DNA from 3 places in the Nesterenkonia sp. CL21 genome. Region 2 is predicted to be linked to each of the others. Evidence: predicted binding sites of a transcription regulator. Region 2 holds the regulator's gene; each other region holds the start of a gene.
The links. The regulator HrcA, encoded in region 2, represses chaperone genes, less so after heat shock. The targets are predictions, from matches to a motif close to TTNGCACTCGNNNNNNNCGAGTGCNAA.
Positions count from the first base shown of each region.

Region 1 (7,233 bases), on a different contig from region 2:
CGCGCGGCGAGCTGACCGTGGTGACGTCTCTGGCGCCCGAGGACCTGGACCCTGCCGGGCTGGAGTCCGGAGCCGCTCTGATGCGGCGCCTGATCGAGCTGGGTCTGCGTGCAGAGGACAACCCCTCCGGCTCTGGTTCCCTGAAGGACCCGCTGGTGCTGGACCTGGTGGACCGGATCCGTGCTCGCGGGGGTCGTGTGGAGGACGGATTCCGCGGCACGCTGGATCTGGCGGCCTGCCCGCGGAAGATCAGCCCGCAGTCACCGGTGGTGCCGCTGGCGATGGTCTCCGACGGCACGGACACCTACGCGGCGATGAGTGTGCGTGAACGTTCCCGGCAGCGGCCTGCTGCCTTCGAGGCGCTGGGCTGGCACTATCTGGTGCTGTGGACCATCGAGGTGTTCTCCGATCCGATCCGCTGCACCGAGGTGGTCGCGGAGAAGGTGGGCCTGGCCGCCGGTCCCGAGTTCGCCGAGCATGGACGGATCGCGCTGAACACCACCGGAGCGCTGGCGGAGCGGCTGCCGCGCGACGGTGCCGGGGCGCGGGTTCGCTTCGGCGGAGCCGCCGACGCGGAGGACGAAGATTCGCATCGGCGTGCCACCACCTGGGCCCCGCCGCGGGAGCGCGGCAAGTGGGTGCGATGACGCCTGCGGCCGACGCGCCCGACGGCACGGATCCGGACGGGGCGGGGGCGCAGCGCTCGGGACGCCGGGGACGGCGTCGCGTGATCGCGCCCGCCACCTCCGGGCAGCCGGAGGAGACCGAGTCGCAGGCGTTCATCCCCGCCTCGCTGGAAGACTCTGCGCAGGACGATGCGGCCCCGGCCTCGAAGGGGGCGTCAGGCTCCGGAGGGACTGACCCTGACCGGAAGTCGCCCCTGAGCGCGCGGGATCGATGGATCCTGGAGCAGCGCCCACCCCACTGGGACTGAGTCCTCGACGCTGGTGGGGTGTTCCTCCACAGGTCCGTCGCGTGCGGCGCTGACACGCGCGACGATCCACAGCCTCGCCCGACGTTCTCGTCGTGTGGGTCTGTGAGCGGCAGGGTGGAGGGCATGACGCTCACCGCAGGACCTGCTCGCCTCCCACCGCCGCCGCGCCCCGGCGGATCCGCCGGACCCGCCGACTCCCGCAGCGCGGTCGCTGCCCGACGATCCGCGGGGACCGCTGCCGGCACGATCACGCGGCGGAGCCGTCGTGCACAGGCCCAGAGACCGGGATCCCCGACGCCGCCCCGTTCAGGCGTCCGACGTCGCCCTCCACGGGTGGCGCGCAGGCTGCGCGGAGGAGGCTTGGGCCTCAGGCTGCGGCGTCTGCGGGTTCCCCTGGCGCTGCTCTGCGCGCTGGGTGCGGTGCTGGCCGGGCTCGCCTCGGGTGTGGAGTCCCGTGGGGAGACGGCGACGGCGGTGCGGGTGACCCAGGATGTCTCGGCCGGGGATGAGTTGACGGCCGCGGTGCTGGAGGAGGTCTCGGTGGACGCCGAGGCCGTACCGGGCGAGGAGCCGGTCCGCGTGGAGGATCTGCTGGGCCGCCAGGCAGCCGTCCCGCTGCCTCGCGGGGCGATGGTCCTGCCGTCGCAGCTGGTCGGCCCGGGGCTGCTGGCGGGCCAGCCCGAGGACCATGTGGCGGTGCCGGTGCGCCCGGCGGACACGGCGCTGGTGGGGATGCTCAGCCCGGGCCAGCGGGTGGACGTGATCCTCTCCTCCGAGTCGCTGGAGGACGGCACCTCCTCGCGGACTGTGGCCCGTGCCGCGCTGGTGCTGTGGGTCCCCTCAGGCGAGAGCGACGACTGGTTTCCGCAGGCCGGCGACGCCGGTCAGGTGCTGGTCGTCGGGGTGGATCCGTCCACGGCCCAGGACATCGCGCAGGCAGCCCACGAGGGGCGTCTGCATCTGAGCCTGGTGGGGTGAGGGCAGGCCCGACGTCGAGGGCCGGTGCCTCAGTCGGCCGTGGCGGAGGCCGCAGCGGGCTTGGGCGCCGAGGAGGAGCTGGAGGAGGGGCTGGAGGACGACTCGGAGCTGGAGGAGGAGCCGCGCGAGTCGGTGCGGTAGAAGCCCGATCCCTTGAAGGTCACCCCCACGCTGCCGAACTTCTTGCGCAGTGTGCCCGAGCACTCCGGGCACACGGTCAGCGAGTCGTCGCTGAACGACTGGACGATGTCGAAGGCGTGGCCGCAGGCCTTGCAGGCGTAGGAGTACGTGGGCATCGGATTCCTCAGTCAGGGGACAGTCGGCAGGCTCACCGGTCGGGTGCCGCCGCATGGACATCTGCCGACCACTGATTCTATACCGCCGCGAGGCGCCGGCGGGTCAGCGGAGTCTGCGGAGCCCCTCGGGCGTCACCACCGCGTCGACCGCGAGGTCATGGGGCTCCACGGGGAAGGACCCGGCTGGCAGGACCTCTTCCGGTCCCACCACCGCCCAGGCGGACACCTGCTCACGCAGGTCAGCGGCCTCCACCTCGGCGAACATGCGGTCGTAGTAGCCGCCGCCCTGGCCCAGGCGATGCCCGGAGGTGTCCACGGCCAGGGCGGGCAGCAGCATCTGCAGCGGGCCCTCGGCCAGGACGTCACTCAGCGTCCGAGCGTGGCCGACCGGTTCGTCCAGAGGCAGCACAGGGTGGCGTCGTGTCTCGGACTGCGCGGCCCAGCTGACCCATTCCACGCGGGGCACCGGATCGTCCGCGACGCGGGGGAGCAGCACCTGGCCTCCGCGGCGCAGATGCCGGGTCAGGAACGGCCGGACATCGGGTTCGTGGGCCATCGGAAGATACGCGGCCACGCGTGCCCGGGCCGGCACATGCTCCTCGAGCACCCGTCCCAGAGCCTCCGCGCGGCGAGCACTCTCGGCGACGTCGAGGGTGCTGCGGGCTGATCGGATCCGCGCCCGGGCCGCCTTCTTGGCCTCGGTGATCTCACTCATGGGCCCACCCTACGTCCTGGTCCAGACCACAAGACGGCGGCGGGCCGAGCGCTGTCCCCGGTGCGGGGACGACCACCGATAGAAACCGCCGCCGCGATTCATCAGGGAGACGCATCCCGACACGAGGGACACAGATCCAGCGGCCCAGGTTCAGGTCGCCGGGTGGAGCTCGCCACGCATCTGGTCGGCCAGAGCGGCATACCGCGGACGGAAGGCGTAGACGCACAGCAGCCGCAGCAGGCTGGCCTGCTCATAGACGGCCACGGCGTCCTCCACGGGAGAGTCCAGCACCCGGGACAGCTCCGCGGCCGTGCCGTCCACCGCCAGGAGGACCTCCTCTGCCTGGCCCGCGCTCCAGACGCGCTGGCGGTGCCGCCAGGTCGCATGCGCCCGCAGGTTCCCCAGGTCCAGCGCCGGGTCGGCGAGACAGGCGGTGTCCACGTCCAGCAGCCCCGGCCCCTGGTCGGCGGACCAGAGCACCTGCTTGTCGTGCAGGTCCCGGTGGGCGGGCCGCGGGGTCATCTGCGGCAGCCTTTGCAGTGCGACGGCGGTCGACTCCACGGCTTCGATGAACAGCTCCGCCTCCGCCTGGCCCGTCCGCAGCACCGGCATGGCCTGCTCCGTCCAGCGGCGCAGCACAGCGATCTCGTCTCCCGGGGCATGCACCGGCAGCCCGGATGCAGGAGCCGGGCGGAGCACCGCCTCGCGCCACGCCTCCAGGACCTCGCCCCAGGCCCGGGCCCAACCGGGTCCTGCGGCGGCGTCGTCCTCACTGACCTCATGCAGTCCTGCGCCGGCCAAGGCGGCGAAGGCCACCGAGGACTCGTCATGAGCGAGCACCCGCGGGGTGCGGAAGGGGCCGTCGAAGGTCGCCGCGCGCGCCACGCCGTCGAGGATGCTCTGGGCACGACCGGGCCGCACCAGTTTGCGGAACTCCACGGCCGAGCCGTCCTGGTGACCCGACGTGGTGCCGTCCGGGCTTCGGCGCACCACGGCCCGTCGACCCGGCCGATGAGAGACGACGACGGCGCCGGGGCCACGCAGCTCCGTCAGCTGCGGCAGTCGCGGGTCGCTCCACGCTTCGAAGAGCTCCAGAACTCCGGTCCCGCTGTGATACCACCCGGCGCGCAGCGCTCCGGAGGTGTCAAGGGCCTCCACCGCAAGTCGTGTTCGACTCGATGCGGCCGGCGACCGCTTCTCCGGCCACACGCGCGTCACGGTCACCGGCCCGGCCTCGGTGTCCAGATGCTCCGGGGGCAGCGGCGACAGCGCCGACCCGGTGCGGGGTGCGCTCATCCGTGGATCGACCGCTCGGCCATGGAGATGCGCCGCGAGGCCTTCTGCGGCCAGTTCTCCTCCCGCCGGCGGAAGGGGTCCAGGGCGGCGCGAAGATGGGCGTAGGCCTCCCACGCGGCCAGGGACTCCTCATCTATGGGGGTGATCTCCCGGTAGCCCCGGAGGAACGCCTCCGCCAGCTCCACGTGGTCGGCCGCGCGGCAGGACGCCACCCAGGAGCCGACGTCGCGCATCGCGGGGCCCTGCCCGGCGCGGTCCAGATCGATGATCCGCACCCGGGAGCCGTCGTCGCCGGAGACCAGCACCTGGTCGGGGGAGAGGTCGCCGTGCAGCTCCACCAGCTCGGCCGACTCCGCCTCCTCCACCAGCGGGGAGATCATCTCGGCGAGCATGTCGGCCCGCTGGCCCAGCCAGGGTGCGATGAGTCCGATGGCGTGGACTGCCTCGGCCACATCCGGGTCGAGCACCCGGTCAGGAGCCTCGCCCAGCTCGCCGGAACGGACGTGGAGCTCCGCCACGATGGTCCCGGCGGTCTCCGCCGCGGACTCCACGGGGTGCTCCAGCAGGTCGCCCTGACCCCACCAGGGGGTCAGCAGGGCGGTGCCGCGGTCACCCAGCGGGCGCACCGGCTCCAACGGCACTCCGAGCCGACGCCACCGGTCGGCGGTCTCCAGCTGCGCGGCGGCGGGCTCAGCGGTCACCCGCACCACATGGGGGCCGCCGTCGAGCTCCACGACGGCGACCACCCGACGTCGGGGGTTGTAGCGCAGGACCCGCCATGGCACCTCAGCGCCGGCCGTCTCGGCCAGAGCCTGACGGGCCTCCAGCAGCTCCCGGGCCAGGGCCGGGTCCGACCACAGGGAGCCCGAGACCCGATAGACGGGCTCGTCCTGGTGGACGGTGAGGCGCTGGTCCACCCGCTCGGCGCGGGCCAGAGACTTGGCGTACTTGTCCTGGTCGCGGGAGATGACGGTCCAGCCGTGGTGCGCCGGACCTTCGGCGTCGACGTCCACCGGCTCCCCGCCGGTGAGGTCCACATCGGTGCGCTCCCAGGCCAGCACCACGCTGCGCTCCGGCTTCACCCGCAGGTGCCGGCCGCGCACCGGCATTCCCAGCCAGCTGGACAGGGCGGCGTCGTCGAGCAGCTGGGCCACCTGGTCCAGCTGGGCGATCTCGGCCACGGCGACATCGGCCTCATGCGCCTGCGGAGCGCGGATCTTCACCGGAGGCACCGGCATCGTGCGGTAGGTGGCCTGGGCGAGCTGCTCATCCGGATCGGCGGCGCCCGCGGGGATCTCCGGGGACTCCATGGGTGTCTCCAGCTCCTCCGGGGAGACCGCTCCGCGCGCCGCCTGAAGCGGCCGGGCGGCGTCCTCGGGTGCCGGCTCCGCTGTGGTTCGTGCTGCGCTCACGCATTCGCCCTCTCGTCCAGGGCGGGGTCCTCCGCGCGCTGCCGCGCGGCGGGCACACCCGCCGTCCCGTCGACGGCCGCCGCCTCGGGGCTCTCCCGGGGCGAGGTCTCCTGCTGGGTCGACGCCCAGCGAGCGACCCGGCTGGACTCGTCGGCGAGCAGCTCGTCCGGTGAGCCGTCCTCGACGATGCGACCGTCCTGAAGCCAGAGTATGCGGTCCAGACCTTGGAGGGTGCTGAGATCATGCGTGATGGCGACTGTGGTCCGCCCTCGGGTGAGCTCGCGCAGCGAGGCTTCCACCAGGGCGCGGGACGCCGGATCCAAGCCCGTGGTGGCCTCGTCGAGCACCACGATGGGGGCGTCGCGGACCAGGGCCCGCGCGATGGCGATGCGCTGACGCTGCCCCCCAGAGAGCGTGTCCCCGCGGGCGCCGAGCACGGTGTCGTAGCCCTGCGGCAGGGCGCGGATGAACTCATGGGCCCCCGCCCGGCGGGCCGCCTCCTCGACCTGGTCGTCGGTGGCGTCGAGCCGTCCGTAGCGGATGTTCTCCCGCACCGAGGAGGCGAACAGCACAGACTCCTGCAGCAGGATGGAGATGTTGCGTCGCAGGTCTGCCCGCCGCACCCGCCGGGTGTCGCAGCCGTCCACCAGCACTGCGCCGTCGTCGGGGTCGGCCAGCCGCAGGAGGTAGCCCGCCAGCGTGGACTTCCCGGACCCGGAGGGTCCCAGCAGGCCGACACGCTGACCGGCCGGGATGTGCAGGCTCAGGTCCTCGAAGAGCTCCCGGCCGTGGCCGTCGCGGGCAGTGACGCGGTAGAACGCGACGTCGCCGGAGACCCGCCCCATCGGCAGGGCGGGGTCCGGGTCGGTGATCTCTACCGGCTCGTCCAGCAGGTCGGCGATGCGCTCGCCGGAGGCCGCCGCTCGGGCGATGCGGCCGGTGTACTTGGCCATGTCCCGCAGCGGCTTCATCGCGATCTTCAGGTACATCAGGAACAACACCATGTCCCCGGGGGTCATCACCCCGCGCAGCACCTGCCAGCCGCCGAAGCCGAGCACGACGGCGGTGGAGATCCCCACCAGCACGTCGGTGGAGCGCTCCAGACGGGCGGCGAGCTTACGGGCTCGGATGCCGGCCTTCAACGCGGTGGCGTTGCCTGCAGCGAAGCTGGAGGCCACCACAGACTCGAGGCCGTAGGCCTGCACCACGCGGATGGCGGCCAGCGCCTCGGCGGCGTCCCCCACCAGCTGGCCCTCGCCCTTGCGGGTGGCTCGGGAGGCCGAGGAGATCTTCGGGGAGGAGAACCGGGAGATCACGAAGTACAGCCCGGCGGTGACCAGCACCACCAGCGAGAGCGTGGGGTTCATGATGATGACCACCACGAACAGGGCGACCAGGGTCAGCACGTTGCCCACCAGCGGCAGTCCTGCGGTGACCGCGACCTCCTGCAGCCGGCCCATGTCGCCCACGAGCCGCTGAGAGGTGTCACCCACCGAGGCGGTGGAGTGGTAGCGCAGGGACAGTGACTGGATGTGGTCGAACACCCGGGTGCGCAGCCGGGTGACCACCTTCACCCCGGTCTTGGCGAACGCGATGGTGGAG
Region 1 covers NZ_JAUTWR010000011.1:128,768-136,000, reverse strand. The annotation lists gene Q7C18_RS14580 (DUF4011 domain-containing protein) at 1-647, shown strand, start outside; gene Q7C18_RS14575 (hypothetical protein) at 644-934, shown strand; gene cpaB (Flp pilus assembly protein CpaB) at 1,295-1,912, shown strand; gene Q7C18_RS14565 (FmdB family zinc ribbon protein) at 1,942-2,208, opposite strand; gene Q7C18_RS14560 (5-formyltetrahydrofolate cyclo-ligase) at 2,312-2,923, opposite strand; gene Q7C18_RS14555 (phosphotransferase) at 3,074-4,219, opposite strand; gene Q7C18_RS14550 (phosphotransferase) at 4,216-5,631, opposite strand; gene Q7C18_RS14545 (ABC transporter ATP-binding protein) at 5,628-7,233, opposite strand, start outside.
Region 1: Q7C18_RS14565 (FmdB family zinc ribbon protein) is a predicted target of HrcA. The motif match lies at 2,232-2,258, and genes of this name have one in related genera.

Region 2 (7,233 bases):
ACCTGCGGCGACCAGCCGCTCGATCTCGCCCCGCGAGATCCCTCCCTCCGGGCCCACCAGCAGATGCAGCTCCTCGACGTTGGAAGCATCGACGTCCTGCAGCGCGCCGGCCAGAGTGTGCTCGTCAGACTCATGGAGCACCACGACGGCCCGCCGCGGATCCGCGGCAGCTGCCGCCGCATACTGCGCGGTGGTGTGCAGCTGCTCCACCTCGGGGACGGCGGTGCGGCGCGTCTGCTTGGCCGCGGCCCGGACCGTCGAGACCCACTCCGCGTGCTTCTTCGCCTCCCGACCCGCCTTCCAGCGGGCCACGGAGCGCTCGGCCTGCCACGGCACGATCCGGTCCACGCCGAGCTCCGTGGCGGACTCGATCGCCTGCAGGTCCCGACGGTCCTTCGCCAGCGCCTGGACCAGCACAAGACGGGGACGCTCGTCAGGCTCCTCCTCGACGGCGGAGACCTCCACCGTCAGCACACCGGCCCCCGTCTCGACCACCGATCCGGTGACCCGCAGCCGGCGCGTGTCGGAGAGGTGGACCTCCTCCCCGACCTCGAGGCGCATCACCGTGGCCGCGTGGTGGCCCTCCGCGCCGTCGAGCCGGACGTGGTCGCCGCAGGAGACGCCGTCGAGCCGTCCCGGCGCCAGGTGGAACAGCGGAGCTGTCACAGGCTGTCCCAGGCCTCGCGGAGTTTGGCGAACATCCCCCGGTGCTCCGTGGTGGACTCCCCCAGCTCCTCGTCACGCTCGGCGGCCAGCTCACGGAGCAGCTCGCGCTGGCGATCAGTCAGCTTGGTGGGGGTCTCGACCTTCAGATGCACCTTCAGCGCACCGCGGCCGCCGCCGCGCAGGTGCGCGACACCGCGGTCCCGCAGCGTCAGCACCTCGCCCGACTGCGTGCCCGGCTTGACCTCGATCTCCTCGGTCCCGTCGAAGGTCTCCAGACTGACCGTGGTGCCGAGGGCGGCGGCCGTCATGGGGATGGACACGGTGGCGTGCAGGTCGTTCCCGCGTCGGGTGAAGACGTCGTGGGGCCGGACGTCCACCTCGATGAACAGGTCGCCGTGCGGCCCGCCGGCCAGTCCGGCCTCCCCTTCCCCGGCGAGGTGGATGCGGTTGCCTTTGTCCACGCCGGCGGGGATCTTGACCTTCAGCGTGCGGCGTTCGCGCACCCTGCCCTGTCCGTCGCACTCCTGACACGGGTCCTCGATGATGCTGCCGAAGCCGGAGCACCGAGCGCAGGCTTCGGTCTGCAGGACGGTGCCCAGGATGGAGCGCATGGGCCGCTGGACCTGGCCCTGACCGTGGCAGTCGGGGCAGGTCGTCGGGCTGGTCCCCTCCCGCGTGCACGAGCCATGGCAGACAGAGCACGTGACCGCCGTCTCGATCTCCACCTCCTTGGTGGTGCCGAACACGGCGTCCTTGAGATCGATGCGCACGCGGATGAGGGAGTCTTGGCCGCGCCGGGTGCGGGAGGCCGGACCCGAGGCTCCGGCGCCGAAGAACGTCTCGAAGATGTCGCTGAAGCCGCCGAAGCCCTGGCCCCCTCCCCCGAATCCGCCGCCGAAGGGCGACCGGCCGTTCTCGTCACCGGTGGCGTCATAGTTGCGGCGCTTCTCCGGGTCGGAGAGCACCTCATAGGCGCGTCCGATGAGCTTGAACTGATCGGCGGCGTCCTCCGAGGGGTTCACATCCGGATGCAGCCTGCGCGCCTTCTTCCGGTACGCCTTCTTGATCTCATCGGTCGACGCCTCTCGGCTCACGCCGAGCGCCTCGTAGTAGTCAGTCACTTCTCACCCTTCAGAGAGAATCCGGGACAGGTACCGTGCCATGGCTCGCACCGCCGACATGGTGGAGCCGTAGTCCATGCGTGTGGGCCCGACGACGCCGAGCTTCGCGGCGTCGCCGCCGTCGCCGACCGCGTACTCCGCAGCGACCACCGAGGTCTCGGACAGCGAGTCATGGCTCGTCTCATGACCGATCCGCACGGAGAGGCCACGGCGGTCCTGCTCCATCTCGGTGAGCAGGCGCAGCAGGACCACCTGCTCCTCGAGGGCCTCCAGGACGGGACCGAGCGAGGGGCCCAGGTCGCGGTCAGACCTGGCGAGGTTAGCAGTGCCGGCCATGATGATGCGATCCACCCGTCCGGACTCCAGCACCGCCTCCACCGTGTGGGCGACGATCGCGAGGCTGGAGCGCAGCGACGGCTCGACCGAGCCGAGCAGGCGGTCCACCGGCAGCGGCAGCGCCGAGGCGGACCGGTTGTGGAGCTCCCCGGCGAGCCGCTGACCGAGCACCTGCAGCGAATCGTCGTCCACAGGCTCCGGCAGTGTGGCCATCCGCTGCTCCACCTTCCCGGAGGAGAGGATCACAACCACCAGCACCTTGAGCGGCCCCATGGACAGGACCTCGATGTGCCGGATGCGCGCCGTGGACTGCTGGGGGTGCTGCAGGACGGCGACCTGGTTGGTGAGCATGGCCAGCAGACGCACGGTCTGCTCCAGCATGGCGTCATGGTCGTCTGCGGCCTCCACCAGGGTGTCCATCGCGCGACGCTCGGCCCGCGACAGCGGACGGACCTCGGTGATGCGGTCCACGAAGAGCCGATACCCCTGGTCGGTGGGGATCCGGCCCGCGGAGGTATGTGGGGCCGCGATGAGGCCTTCGGCCTCCAGGAAGGCCATGTCATTGCGGATGGTGGCCGGAGAGACCTCGAGGTTGTGGCGATCCACCAGCGCCTTGGACCCGACAGGCTCCTGGGTCTGGACGTAGTCCTCCACGATCGCACGCAGCACCTGCAGGCGACGGGTGTCAGACATCGCTGGTCTCCTCTCCCGGCGGCGATTGGCACTCTCCTGCGACAAGTGCCAATTCTAGCGCGTGTCGTCGGGATCCGCCGAAGTCGCCGCCGCCGCTGCTAGGCTCCCGGGCTGTGACATCTCCTCACTTCCCCACCGACTGGTCCGCCTGGGGCCCCGCGGACATGGCCGAACGGCGTCGCGCCCAGTACCGTGAGGTCCCGCCGCTCCCCGCCGACCACGGCACCGTGGTGGAGGAGACCGAGTCGGGGTGGGTCGGTGCCGTGGTGGGTGTGGAGGCGGCCGGCGGCATCCGCGTGGTCCGCCTGGAGGACCGCCACGGCCGCAGCCGGGCCTTCCCACTGGGGCACGGGTTCCTGCACGACGGCGCCCCGGTGGAGCTGGTCCCGCCGAAGCCTCGCACCGCCCCGCAGGGCCCCCGCCGCACCGCATCGGGCTCGCTGGCTGTGGAGGGCGCCCGGGCACGAGTCGCCCGGGCCTCCCGGATCTGGGTGGAGGGAACCCATGACGCCGAACTGGTCGAGAAGGTCTGGGGCGAGGACCTGCGGCTCGAGGGAGTCGTCGTCGAACCTCTGCACGGCGCAGACGACCTCGTCGGGGCCCTGCGGGAGTTCGGACCGAGCCGGGACCGTCGAGTGGGTGTGCTGCTGGACCACCTCGTCCCGGGCTCCAAGGAGAGCCGCATTGCGGCCGAGGCCATGTCCATGCCGGGGGCGGCCGGCAACGTGACAGTACTGGGCCACCCCTATGTGGACGTCTGGCAGGCGGTGAAGCCCCAGCTCGTGGGACTTCAGGCCTGGCCCGACATCCCTCGGCACATCGACATCAAAGTGGGCACCCTCCAGGCACTCGGCTGGCCGCATTCCGGGCAGCGGGACATCGCCGCCGGCTGGAAGCGGATCCTGGGGACGGTCTCCAGCTACACCGACCTGGAACCGGCCCTCCTGGGACGGGTCGAGGAGCTCATCGACTTCGTCACCGGCTGACGCCTGCGCCCGGCGGCTCCGCGGGGGTGTCGCCGGCAGCCCACGTCCAGGAGGGGGCGGTAGAATCTGCCTCATCCGTGCAGGCCCCCCGGGTCCGCACGACCGCCATCCCACGAGCATCAGAGAGGGGCGCCGTGCCACAGTCCGAGCCGCCACATCCGCAGCAGCCGAACTCGGGCGACCGTCACCGGCCTGCGGACCGACGCCGCCAGCACGCCGGGGACTCCGAGCGCGTCGAGGGCTCCGCCGACGCGGCGCTGCCGCTGACCCCTTCGGAGGACCGTCGCTGGGCGACGCTGTCCCACTTCGGCGGGCTCATGGGCTGCGTGCCGTCGCTGATCATCTACCTCGTGTTCCGGGACCGAGGTCCGTTCACCGCACAGGAGTCCAAGGAGGCCCTGAACTTCACCCTGCCGCTGACCGTGGTGATGCTCGTCTGCTACGTGCTGGCGCTGATCCCCGCCATCGGGTGGATCTTCGGACTGGTCGCCGTCTTCCTGTGGGTCGTGATGACGATCTCAGGTCTCGTGGCGGGCATCGAGTGCAACAAGGGTCGCCCCTACCGGTACCGGATGAACCTGCGCCTCATCCACTGAGGCGACGGGTCACCGCATCGGCCAGCAGGCGGCCCTGCAGCGTGAGCACCACCCGTCCGCGCGGGCTCCGCTCATCCGGGTTCAACGGTCCCTCCTGCGCCAGCCCCTCGTGGACCAGGGCCCGCAAGACTCCGTCGTCGAGGCGTCGAGCCCCAGGCAGCGCCTCATGCTCGGCCACGTCGAGGCCCTCGGCGATCCGCAGGCGCAGCATCAGGTGCTCCAGCGCCTGTGCGTCGTCGTCGAGAAGCTCCCTGCCGTGGCCCGGGGTGATGCCCTGGTGGAGCCGCTGGGCGTAGGCGGCGGGGTGCTTGACGTTCCACCAGCGCAGTCCGCCCAGGTGGGAGTGGGCGCCCGGCCCCGCACCCCACCAGTCGGAGTCCCGCCAGTAGTTCAGGTTGTGCTGCGACCGGGTCGACTCATCCCGCGAGAAGTTCGAGACCTCGTACCACTGGTGTCCGGCCGCGCTCAGCAGCTCGTCGGTGAGCAGGTACTTGTCCGCATGGTCATCCGGATCCACATCGGGCAGCTCGCCGCGGCGGACCTTCGCCGCCATCGCGGTGCCCTCCTCCACGATCAGCGAGTACGCCGAGACATGGTCCGGATCCATCGCGACCGCAGTCTCCAGGCTGGTGCGCCAGTCCTCCAAGGTCTCTCCCGGCGTGCCATAGATCAGGTCCAGGCTGACCTGAAGGCCCTGGCTCCGGACGGCGTCGACCGCACGGGTGACATTGGCAGGATCATGGGTGCGGTCCAGTGTGCGCAGCACCTTCGGCACCGCCGACTGCATGCCCAGACTCACCCGGGTGAATCCGGCCTCGGCCAATGCGGCGGCGGTAGCTTCGTCCACGGTGTCGGGGTTCGCCTCCGTGGTGACCTCCGCCCCCGGGGCCACCCCGAACAGGGACCGGGCGCGCTCCAGGATGCGGGCCAGGGACTCGGCCGGGAGCAGCGTGGGGGTGCCGCCGCCGAAGAAGATCGTGCTCAAGGGGCGCTCGGGCGCCCCGGCGCGTGCCAGCAGATCCGCGGCGAACTCCAACTCCCGGATCAGCGTCTCCGGGTAGGACTCCCGGGACGCACCCGGACCGAGGTCCTCAGCCGTGTAGGTGTTGAAGTCGCAATAGCCGCAGCGCACCGAGCAGAAGGGGATGTGCACGTACAGCCCCAGCGGCGCTGAGGCGCGCCCGCCCAGCCCGGCGAGCACCCGCGCGGGCAGCGCGCCGTCGGCCGGGACCGGATCGCCCACCGGAAGCGTGGCAGGCACTGCCTACTTCTTGCCCTTCTCGCCGCCACCCTCGTCGGAGGACAGAGCAGCGATGAAGGCCTCCTGAGGCACCTCCACGGTGCCCACCATCTTCATGCGCTTCTTGCCCTCCTTCTGCTTCTCCAGCAGCTTGCGCTTGCGGCTGATGTCTCCGCCGTAGCACTTCGAGAGCACGTCCTTGCGGATGGCGCGGATGTTCTCACGCGCGATGATGCGCGAGCCGATGGCCGCCTGGATCGGAACCTCGAACTGCTGGCGCGGGATGAGCTCCTTCAGACGGGAGGCCATCCTCACTCCGTAGGCATAGGCATGGTCGCGGTGGGTGATCGCGGAGAAGGCGTCCACCTTGTCCCCCTGCAGCAGGATGTCGACCTTCACCAGGTCGGCCGCCTGATCACCCTCGCCCTGCCAGTTCAGCGAGGCGTAGCCCTTGGTGCGGGACTTCAGCTGATCGAAGAAGTCGAAGACGATCTCCGCCAGGGGAAGCCTGTACCGCAGCTCCACACGTTCCTCGGAGAGGTAGTCCATGCCCTCCATGGTGCCGCGACGAGCCTGGCAGAGCTCCATGACAGCTCCGACGAACTCACTGGGGACGATCACCGTCGCGGCGACCACCGGCTCACGGATCTCCGAGACCTTGCCGTCGGGGAACTCGCTGGGGTTGGTCACCACGTGGACCTCGCCGTCCTCCGCCGTGACTTCATAGATGACGTTCGGCGCGGTGGAGATCAGGTCGAGGTTGTACTCGCTCTCCAGACGCTGGCGGGTGATCTCCAGATGCAGCAGGCCGAGGAACCCGACGCGGAACCCGAACCCGAGAGCCGCCGAGGTCTCCGGCTCGAAGCTGAGGGCGGCGTCGTTGAGCTGCAGCTTCTCCAGCGCCTCGCGCAGCACCGGGAAGTCCGAGCCGTCGATGGGGAACAGCCCCGAGAACACCATCGGGCGGGGCTCGTCATAGCCACCGATGATCGCGTCGGCAGGCTTCGCCTGCGAGGTGACGGTGTCACCGACCTTGGACTGACGCACGTCCTTGACGCCGGTGATCAGATAGCCGACCTCTCCGACGCCGAGCCCCTTGGTCGGCTCCGGCTCCGGGGAGGAGACGCCGATCTCGAGCAGCTCATGGGTGGCTCCGGTGGACATCATCTTGATGCGCTCGCGATGCCCAAGACTGCCGTCGACGACGCGGACGAAGGTCACCACGCCGCGGTAGGTGTCGTAGACCGAGTCGAAGATCATCGCGCGTGCCGGTGCCTGCGCGTCGCCCTCCGGGGCGGGGATCTCCTCGACGATGCGGTCCAGGAGCTCCTCCACGCCTTCACCGGTCTTGCCCGAGACGCGCAGCACATCGGCGGGGTCGCCGCCGATCAGGTGGGCGATCTCCTCGGCGTACTTCTCGGGCTGGGCCGCCGGCAGGTCGATCTTGTTCAGCACCGGGATGATCGTCAGGTCATGTTCCATGGCCAGGTACAGGTTCGCCAGCGTCTGGGCCTCGATGCCCTGGGCGGCGTCCACCAGCAGCAGCGCCCCTTCGCAGGCGGCCAGCGAGCGGGAGACCTCATAGGAGAAGTCCA
Region 2 covers NZ_JAUTWR010000001.1:731,164-738,396, reverse strand. The annotation lists gene Q7C18_RS03320 (16S rRNA (uracil(1498)-N(3))-methyltransferase) at 1-666, opposite strand, end outside; gene dnaJ (molecular chaperone DnaJ) at 663-1,787, opposite strand; gene hrcA (heat-inducible transcriptional repressor HrcA) at 1,791-2,816, opposite strand; gene Q7C18_RS03305 (DUF3097 family protein) at 2,981-3,802, shown strand; gene Q7C18_RS03300 (DUF4870 domain-containing protein) at 3,937-4,398, shown strand; gene hemW (radical SAM family heme chaperone HemW) at 4,388-5,659, opposite strand; gene lepA (translation elongation factor 4) at 5,663-7,233, opposite strand, start outside.

Region 3 (7,233 bases), on a different contig from region 2:
GCCGTCGTCTTCTCCGCCGGCGCCGGGGGCGGCAATCCTGCCCGCACCCGCGCGGTGGACCTGGAGGCCGCCGTCCGGTCCATGGAAGCCGCGGAGCAGGCCGGGGTCACCCGCTACGTGATGGTCTCCTATGTCCGGGCCGAGACCGACGTGGACACCCTGGACAAGGAGAGCTCCTTCTACCCCTACGCGGAGGCCAAGCACCACGCCGACTCCCACCTGCGCGGCACCGCTCTGGACTGGACCATCCTCGGCCCCGGCTCGCTGACCCAGCAGCCGGCCACGCGCCGACTGCAGGTGGTCGACGGCGCCGGGCTGATCGACGGCCGCAGGCCCGACGCCGCGGAGGTCGGGGCCTCCCGGGAGAACGTGGCCGAGGCGATCACCCATGTGCTCACCGCCGGCGCCGCGGTGCGCCGGACCGTGAACTTCTACGACGGCGAAACCCCGCTGGAGGAGGCGCTCGCCTGATTCGGCGGCATCGCCTCGGGCGCCCCGGGCCCCGGTTTTCCGAATCGGGGCCCGAGGTGCTAATCTTTTCTGGCGCTCGCAGGCAGGCTGAATGCCGGCGAGATCACGCACGGATCCGTAGCTCAGATGGTTAGAGCGCTCGCTTCACACGCGAGAGGTCGATGGTTCGAGTCCATTCGGATCCACCATTTCGCAGCACACCGCCCTGTCGGGCCGCCGCCACTCTGGCCGGCGACCGGCGGGGCGGTTCTGTACCGTCGCCCGCTTCCAGATCGTCCCGATCGGCGATCGGCGGGCCCAGGACCCCCACGACGCCTCGGGCGCTCGACCCCGCCGCGAGCCCCACCGCGTAGATTGGGAGACGATCCGAGACATCCTGAAGGGAGGGGCAGTGGCAGCTCAGCAGGGCCGCAGGGGCACCCGCGACGTCCAGCCGCACGAGGACGAGGCCCGCTGCGGGGCGGATGGCGTGGCCGGTCCGGACGAGTCGGGCGGGCCGGGGACGTCGGGCGACCAGCACGGGCTGGGGGAGCACCATGCCAGCACGGACGCCGTCGAGGCCATCGACCCCGTCATCTCCGAGCCCGACGCCGAGGTCACCCTCATCCCGGTGGTGCGGCCAGCCTCCGCCGGCGAGGACGAGGAGGAGGACACCTCCACCGGATTCGTCCGGGCCCTGACCGGCAGCATCGCCTCCTCCTGGCAGGCCTCCCGAGAGGCCGAGGCCACCTTGGAATGGGAGGAATACGACGCCGAGGCTGCCGAGCGTGCCCAGGAGGAAGCCGCCCAGGCCGAAGTGGAGGCGGTCCGCCACGAGTACGCCCCCGACGCCTTCTATGACTCCCCGGCCGACAGCCCTGACCTCGGCCAGCACGGGCATCCTGGGCATCCCGGTCAGCACGTCCAGTCCGGTCCTCCCACCTCACCGCTGCCGCGGCCCCACACGCACACCTTCGATGAAGCCCGTCAGGAGCTGGGGCACCCGGAGCGCCCTGCGGACCGGGTGTCCACCGGCGAGTGGACCCCCGTCGGAGACTGGGCCCAGACCGAGGCGCTGGGGCCTCAGATCCCCGGCGACCGCGCCCTGGCGGCGGACCCGCACGAGGTCTCCGCCGCGCCCGCCAGCGAACCGATCCGTCGTCGCTCCGTGCTCCGCCCCGCAGGGACGAAACTGGCGGACCAGCTGAAGCTGCCCCCGCTGTTCGACCGCTCCGTGTTCGAGCAGAAGGTGCGGCCGCAGAACGTGCTGCGCCGCATCATGCGGGCCGAGACGACCCACACCCAGGCCGTGCCGTTGGTGGACCGGCTCGTGGGCACCCCCTACGCGAACCCCCGTCAGGCCGAGCAGCCGGTGGACTCGGACGAACTGGCCACGATCGCCTTCGTCCTCGACCTGGGGGAGGCGCTGTTCCGGTACGGGGCCGGCGCCCTGGAGGTTGAGACCTCGATCATCGCGGTCACCGCGGCCTTCGGGATGAAGAACACCGACGTCGACATCACCAACCAGTCGATCAGCCTCAACTGGGCACCGGACGGCAAGATCCCCTACTCCCGGGTGCGCGTGGTGCGTTCCTGGTCCCGGAACTACAAGGCCCTGGCCGCGGTGCATGAGCTGGTCACCGACATCATCTCCGGGCGGCTCACCCGCGGCGAGTCGGCCGAGCGGCTCCAGGAGATCACCCGGGAGCCCAAGCCGTATCCGCGCTGGATGGTGAACCTGGCCGGAGCTCTGTTCGCCAGCCTGTTCGCGAGCTTCCTCGGAGCCCCGCTTCTGGACGCCGCCCTCGGCTTCGCCGCGACCCTGGTGGTGCTGGGCATCACCCGTCAGCTGGCGGTCTGGAGGGTCCCGGAGTTCTTCACCCTGGCCGCCGGCGGTTTCATGGCCACCTTCATCGCCATGGGCGCCTTCATGCTGGACGCGCCCATCACTCCGTCCATGGTGGTGGCCGGCGGGCTGATGATCCTGCTGCCCTCGGCCCGGGTGGTCTCCGCCATCCAGGACGCGATCAACGGCTTCCCCATCACGTCTGCCGGACGTCTGGTCTCCGCGATGATCGCCTTCGCGGGGATGACAGCGGGCATCATGGCCGGCGTCGTGCTGGCCGACCTGCTGGGTGCCCCGCACATCGAGGTGGCGGTGGGGCTGACCCGCATCTACCATCCGACCGTGCTGGTGGCGCTGGTGTTCGTCGCCGCGATGGCCGCCGCCGTCGTGGAGCAGGCGCGCTGGAAGATGCTGCTGCCCACCGGTGCCGTCTCGGCCCTGGGCTTCCTGCTGTTCTATGCCGGTGAGCTGATCGGGCTGGGGGAGCGGATGACCCCGATCCTGGGCGCGACGGTGGTCGGCGCGCTTGGCCGTGTGGTGGCGCTGCGCATGGGCGCCCCGCAGCTGGTGGTCGCCGTGCCGGGCATGATGTTCATGCTCCCGGGTCTCATGGTCTTCCGGGGCATGTATCAGATCGCTCTCGACAACCCCGAGGTCACCCTGGTGGACTCGATGATGGGCGGGCTGACCGAGCTGTTCAGCGCCCTGATCATCATCCTGGGCATCGCCGCCGGCATCGTGCTCGGCGATGTGCTGATGCGTCCGTTCACCTCGGGGCTGCAGTCCAACGAGCGGTCCCGCGGCCGACGCCGCTGAGCAGTCATACGGGTGCGGTCAGGCGGGTGCGGTCAGGCGCCAGTCCACCGGAGCCGCGCCCAGGTGCTGCAGAGCGTCGTTGGTCCGGGAGAACGGCCGCGAGCCGAAGAAGCCTCGATGGGCGGACAGCGGCGAGGGGTGCGGGCTGGTGATCACTGCCGTGTGGTCTCCCGCATTCAGCAGCGGCTGCAGGCGCCGCGCATCGGCGCCCCACAGGATGGAGACCAGCGGGGTGTCCCGGGCCACCAGCGACCGGACGGCGGCCTCGGTGATCTGCTCCCATCCGATGCCCCGGTGCGAGCCCGGGCTGCCTGCGGTGACGGTGAGGACCCTGTTGAGCATCAGCACCCCCTGCCGGCTCCACGCCGTGAGATCGCCGTGCGGAGCGGGCTCGATGCCGAGGTCCTGATGCAGCTCTCGGAAGATGTTCTGCAGGCTGCGGGGCAGCGGCCGCACATCCGGGGCTACGGCGAAGGACATGCCGATCGGATGCCCCGGGGTGGGGTAGGGATCCTGGCCGAGGATCAGGACCCGGACGTCGTCGAAGGGCTGCCGGAAGGCGCGCAGCACGGCCTCCGGGGCGGGCAGCACGTGCTCGCCGGAGGCCCGGCGGCGGGTCAGCTCCTCGCGGACGCGGGCGAACTGCGGCTCCTGCGCGGCCAGGGCCCGCTCCCAGCCGGACTCCAGAGGTGCGACGAGGTTCTCGGAGAGCTCCATGGGCCACCACCTTAGAGGGTGCCTGGGAGGTACGTGGTCGCTCGTCATGCGCCCGGAGGTGGTCCGCGGAGGATCCAGGAGGCGATTTCCGGTGCATCTCAGAAAGCTTGCGCGCGTTGCTCAGGGGGTGATGCGCGGGGAAATGACTCCTCGACGTGCGGGGCGCGGCCGGACTGGAGAGAGTCCGCCGTGCGCCGGGCGTCCCTGTGGCAGCGAACACACAGCGGGTGATATGCGCCGTCGTGCCTGCTCCGGGCCGTAGGATGGGCGCAGAACCAGCGGGCCGGTCGCGCATCGGCCCGAATCGAGATCAGGAGGCATCGATGAGCTCTGCCAGCTCGGCCGAAGCCGTCACCCGTGACGAGGTCGCGGACGCGCCGTCTGACGCCGGGGAGCTGACCGAGCAGGAGCAGCAGATCCTGGCCCTGGAGCGCCAATGGTGGAAGTACGCCGGGGCCAAGGACCAGGCGATCAGCGATCAGCTGGGCATCTCAGCGGTGTCCTACTACCAGCTGCTCAACCGGCTCATCGACTCCGAGGCGGCCCTCGCCCACGACCCCATGCTCGTCAAGCGCCTGCGCCGCCAACGCGACGCGCGGCAGCGGGCTCGGGCCTCCCGCCGGTGACCGTCGAGATGAGGAGTCCCGCGATCACGAGCCCTGAGATGACGAGCCCTGAGATGACGAGCCCTGAGATGTTGAGCTCCGATGCCACGAGCGGGCCGGGCTCTCCGGTCCGCCTCACCGTCCGTCCGCAGTCCGCGCACAGCCTGAGGATCGCCACACCATGAGCAAGTTCCCGCACGACGAGTTCGACGACGTCCCTCCCTATCAGCAGGGCGAGGCCGGCAAGCACCGTGCTCCGGCCGAGGCCTCCACGGGCTCCCGGGGCGGGGGCCTGAAGTGGATCGGGCTGCTCGCGGTGCTGGCCCTGGCGGTCGGCGTCGTCAGTTACTTCGTGCTGCCCACCCTGCGCGAGGGCGACACCGAGGCCTCCGATCAGGACCAGGCCCAGGAGGAGTCCGACGGCGAGGACGAGGGTTCCGAGGGCGGCGCCGCCGAGGACGGCGAGGAGGGTGCCGAGGAGGAGCCCACCGGCACCGCCGCGGACACCGAGGCGGCCGTGCAGGTCCTGGGCTACGAGGGCGCCGAATCCGAGGCTGCGGCCACGCTGGAGGAGATGGGCTACAACGTCACCTACGTGGCCGAGTGGACCTACGACGACGTCGAGACCCCCGTGGTCTTCTACCCGGCGGGCTCCGAGGAGCACGCCGAGGACGTGGGGCAGAATCTCGGCATCGAGCGGGTGGAGGAGAACAGCGCGTGGAGTTCGGTGGCCGTCGTGGTCGACGGCGATTTCGCCGAGTGAGATCAGCCGCGCAGCAGCAGGCGGGAGCTCACCTCAGGGGTTTGCACTCGCCTGCACAGAGTGCTAAAAATTGAGCTAGCACTCTCCCCCGGAGACTGCCAGCCCGGTGACGGGTGCAGCCTCCTGCGGCGGCGAGTGGGATGAACCTGAACAGGTGAGGCCACCGAAACCATGCGCCCCCGGTGACGCGGGGGTGCGGCCGTCCGTCGCGGGCACCTCTCAAGGTTCGACCCGATTGACGCGAACACGTCTGAATCATCATCACCCGCAGTCCAGGAAGGACACGTGCCGATATGGCTAAGACCATTGCATTCGACGAAGAGGCCCGCCGGGGCCTCGAGCGGGGCCTGAACAGCCTCGCCGACGCCGTCAAGGTCACCTTGGGCCCCCGCGGCCGCAACGTCGTGCTGGAGAAGCAGTGGGGCGCCCCCACCATCACCAACGACGGCGTCTCGATCGCCAAGGAGATCGAGCTGGAGGACCCCTACGAGAAGATCGGCGCCGAGCTGGTCAAGGAGGTCGCCAAGAAGACCGACGACGTCGCCGGTGACGGCACCACCACCGCCACCGTGCTGGCCCAGGCGCTCGTCAAGGAGGGCCTGCGCAACGTGGCCGCCGGTGCCGACCCGATGGGCCTGAAGCGCGGCATCGACAAGGCCGTCGAGGCGGTCACCGAGGAGCTCTTCAAGTCCGCCAAGGAGATCGAGACCAAGGAGCAGATCGCCGCCACCGCATCGATCTCCGCCGCCGACAACCAGATCGGTGAGCTGATCGCCGAGGCGCTCGACAAGGTGGGCAAGGAAGGCGTCATCACCGTCGAGGAGTCCAACACCTTCGGTCTGGAGCTCGAGCTCACCGAGGGCATGCGCTTCGACAAGGGCTACCTCTCCGGCTACTTCGTCACCGACGCCGAGCGTCAGGAAGCGGTCCTCGAGGACCCGTACATCCTGATCGCGAACTCCAAGATCTCCTCGGTCAAGGACGTCATCGGCGTCCTGGAGCAGGTCATGCAGTCCGGCAAGCCGCTGCTGGTCATCGCGGAGGACGTCGAGGGTGAGGCCCTGGCCGCTCTGGTGGTCAACAAGCTCAAGGGCACCTTCAAGTCCGTGGCCGTCAAGGCCCCCGGCTTCGGCGACCGCCGCAAGGCCATGCTGGCCGACATCGCCATCCTCACCGGTGGCCAGGTCATCGCCGAGGAGGTCGGACTCAAGCTGGAGAACGCCACCCTGGACCTGCTGGGCACCGCCCGCAAGGTCGTGGTCACCAAGGACGAGACCACCATCGTCGAGGGCGCCGGCGACGCCGACGAGATCGCCGGCCGCGTCTCCCAGATCAAGGCCGAGATCGAGAACAGCGACTCGGACTACGACCGCGAGAAGCTGCAGGAGCGCCTGGCGAAGCTGGCCGGCGGCGTGGCCGTCATCAAGGCCGGTGCTGCCACCGAGGTGGAGCTCAAGGAGCGCAAGCACCGCATCGAGGACGCCGTGCGCAACGCGAAGGCCGCCGTGGACGAGGGCATCGTCGCCGGCGGTGGCGCCGCTCTCATCCAGGCCGGCGCCCGGGCGTTCCAGTCCCTGTCCCTGGAGGGCGACGAGGCCACCGGTGCGAACATCGTGAAGTTCGCCGTGGAGGCCCCGCTGAAGCAGATCGCCATCAACGCCGGCCTCGAGCCCGGCGTGGTGGCCGAGAAGGTCAAGGGTCTGGCCGACGGCACCGGTCTCAACGCCGCCACCGGCGTGTACGAGGACCTGCTGGCCGCCGGCGTCAACGACCCGGTGAAGGTGACCCGTTCGGCACTGCAGAACGCGGCCTCCATCGCCAGCCTCTTCCTCACCACTGAGGCCGTCGTGGCCGACAAGCCCGAGAAGAACGCCGGCGGCGCCGGCGCCGAGGGCATGGACCCGATGGGCGGCATGGGCGGCATGATGTGATCATGCCCGGCCCGTCGCGCTGAGCAGCACGAGAGCCCCGCAGGCATCAGCCTGCGGGGCTCTCGTCATGCTCAGGGCAATCGCAGCGCCCGCCCGGGGCGCGCC
Region 3 covers NZ_JAUTWR010000002.1:328,097-335,329, reverse strand. The annotation lists gene Q7C18_RS06495 (SDR family oxidoreductase) at 1-471, shown strand, start outside; tRNA gene Q7C18_RS06490 (tRNA-Val) at 583-659, shown strand; gene Q7C18_RS06485 (threonine/serine exporter family protein) at 863-3,112, shown strand; gene Q7C18_RS06480 (uracil-DNA glycosylase) at 3,131-3,829, opposite strand; gene Q7C18_RS06475 (DUF3263 domain-containing protein) at 4,153-4,455, shown strand; gene Q7C18_RS06470 (LytR C-terminal domain-containing protein) at 4,616-5,197, shown strand; gene groL (chaperonin GroEL) at 5,491-7,128, shown strand.
Region 3: groL (chaperonin GroEL) is a predicted target of HrcA. The motif match lies at 5,238-5,264, and genes of this name have one in related genera.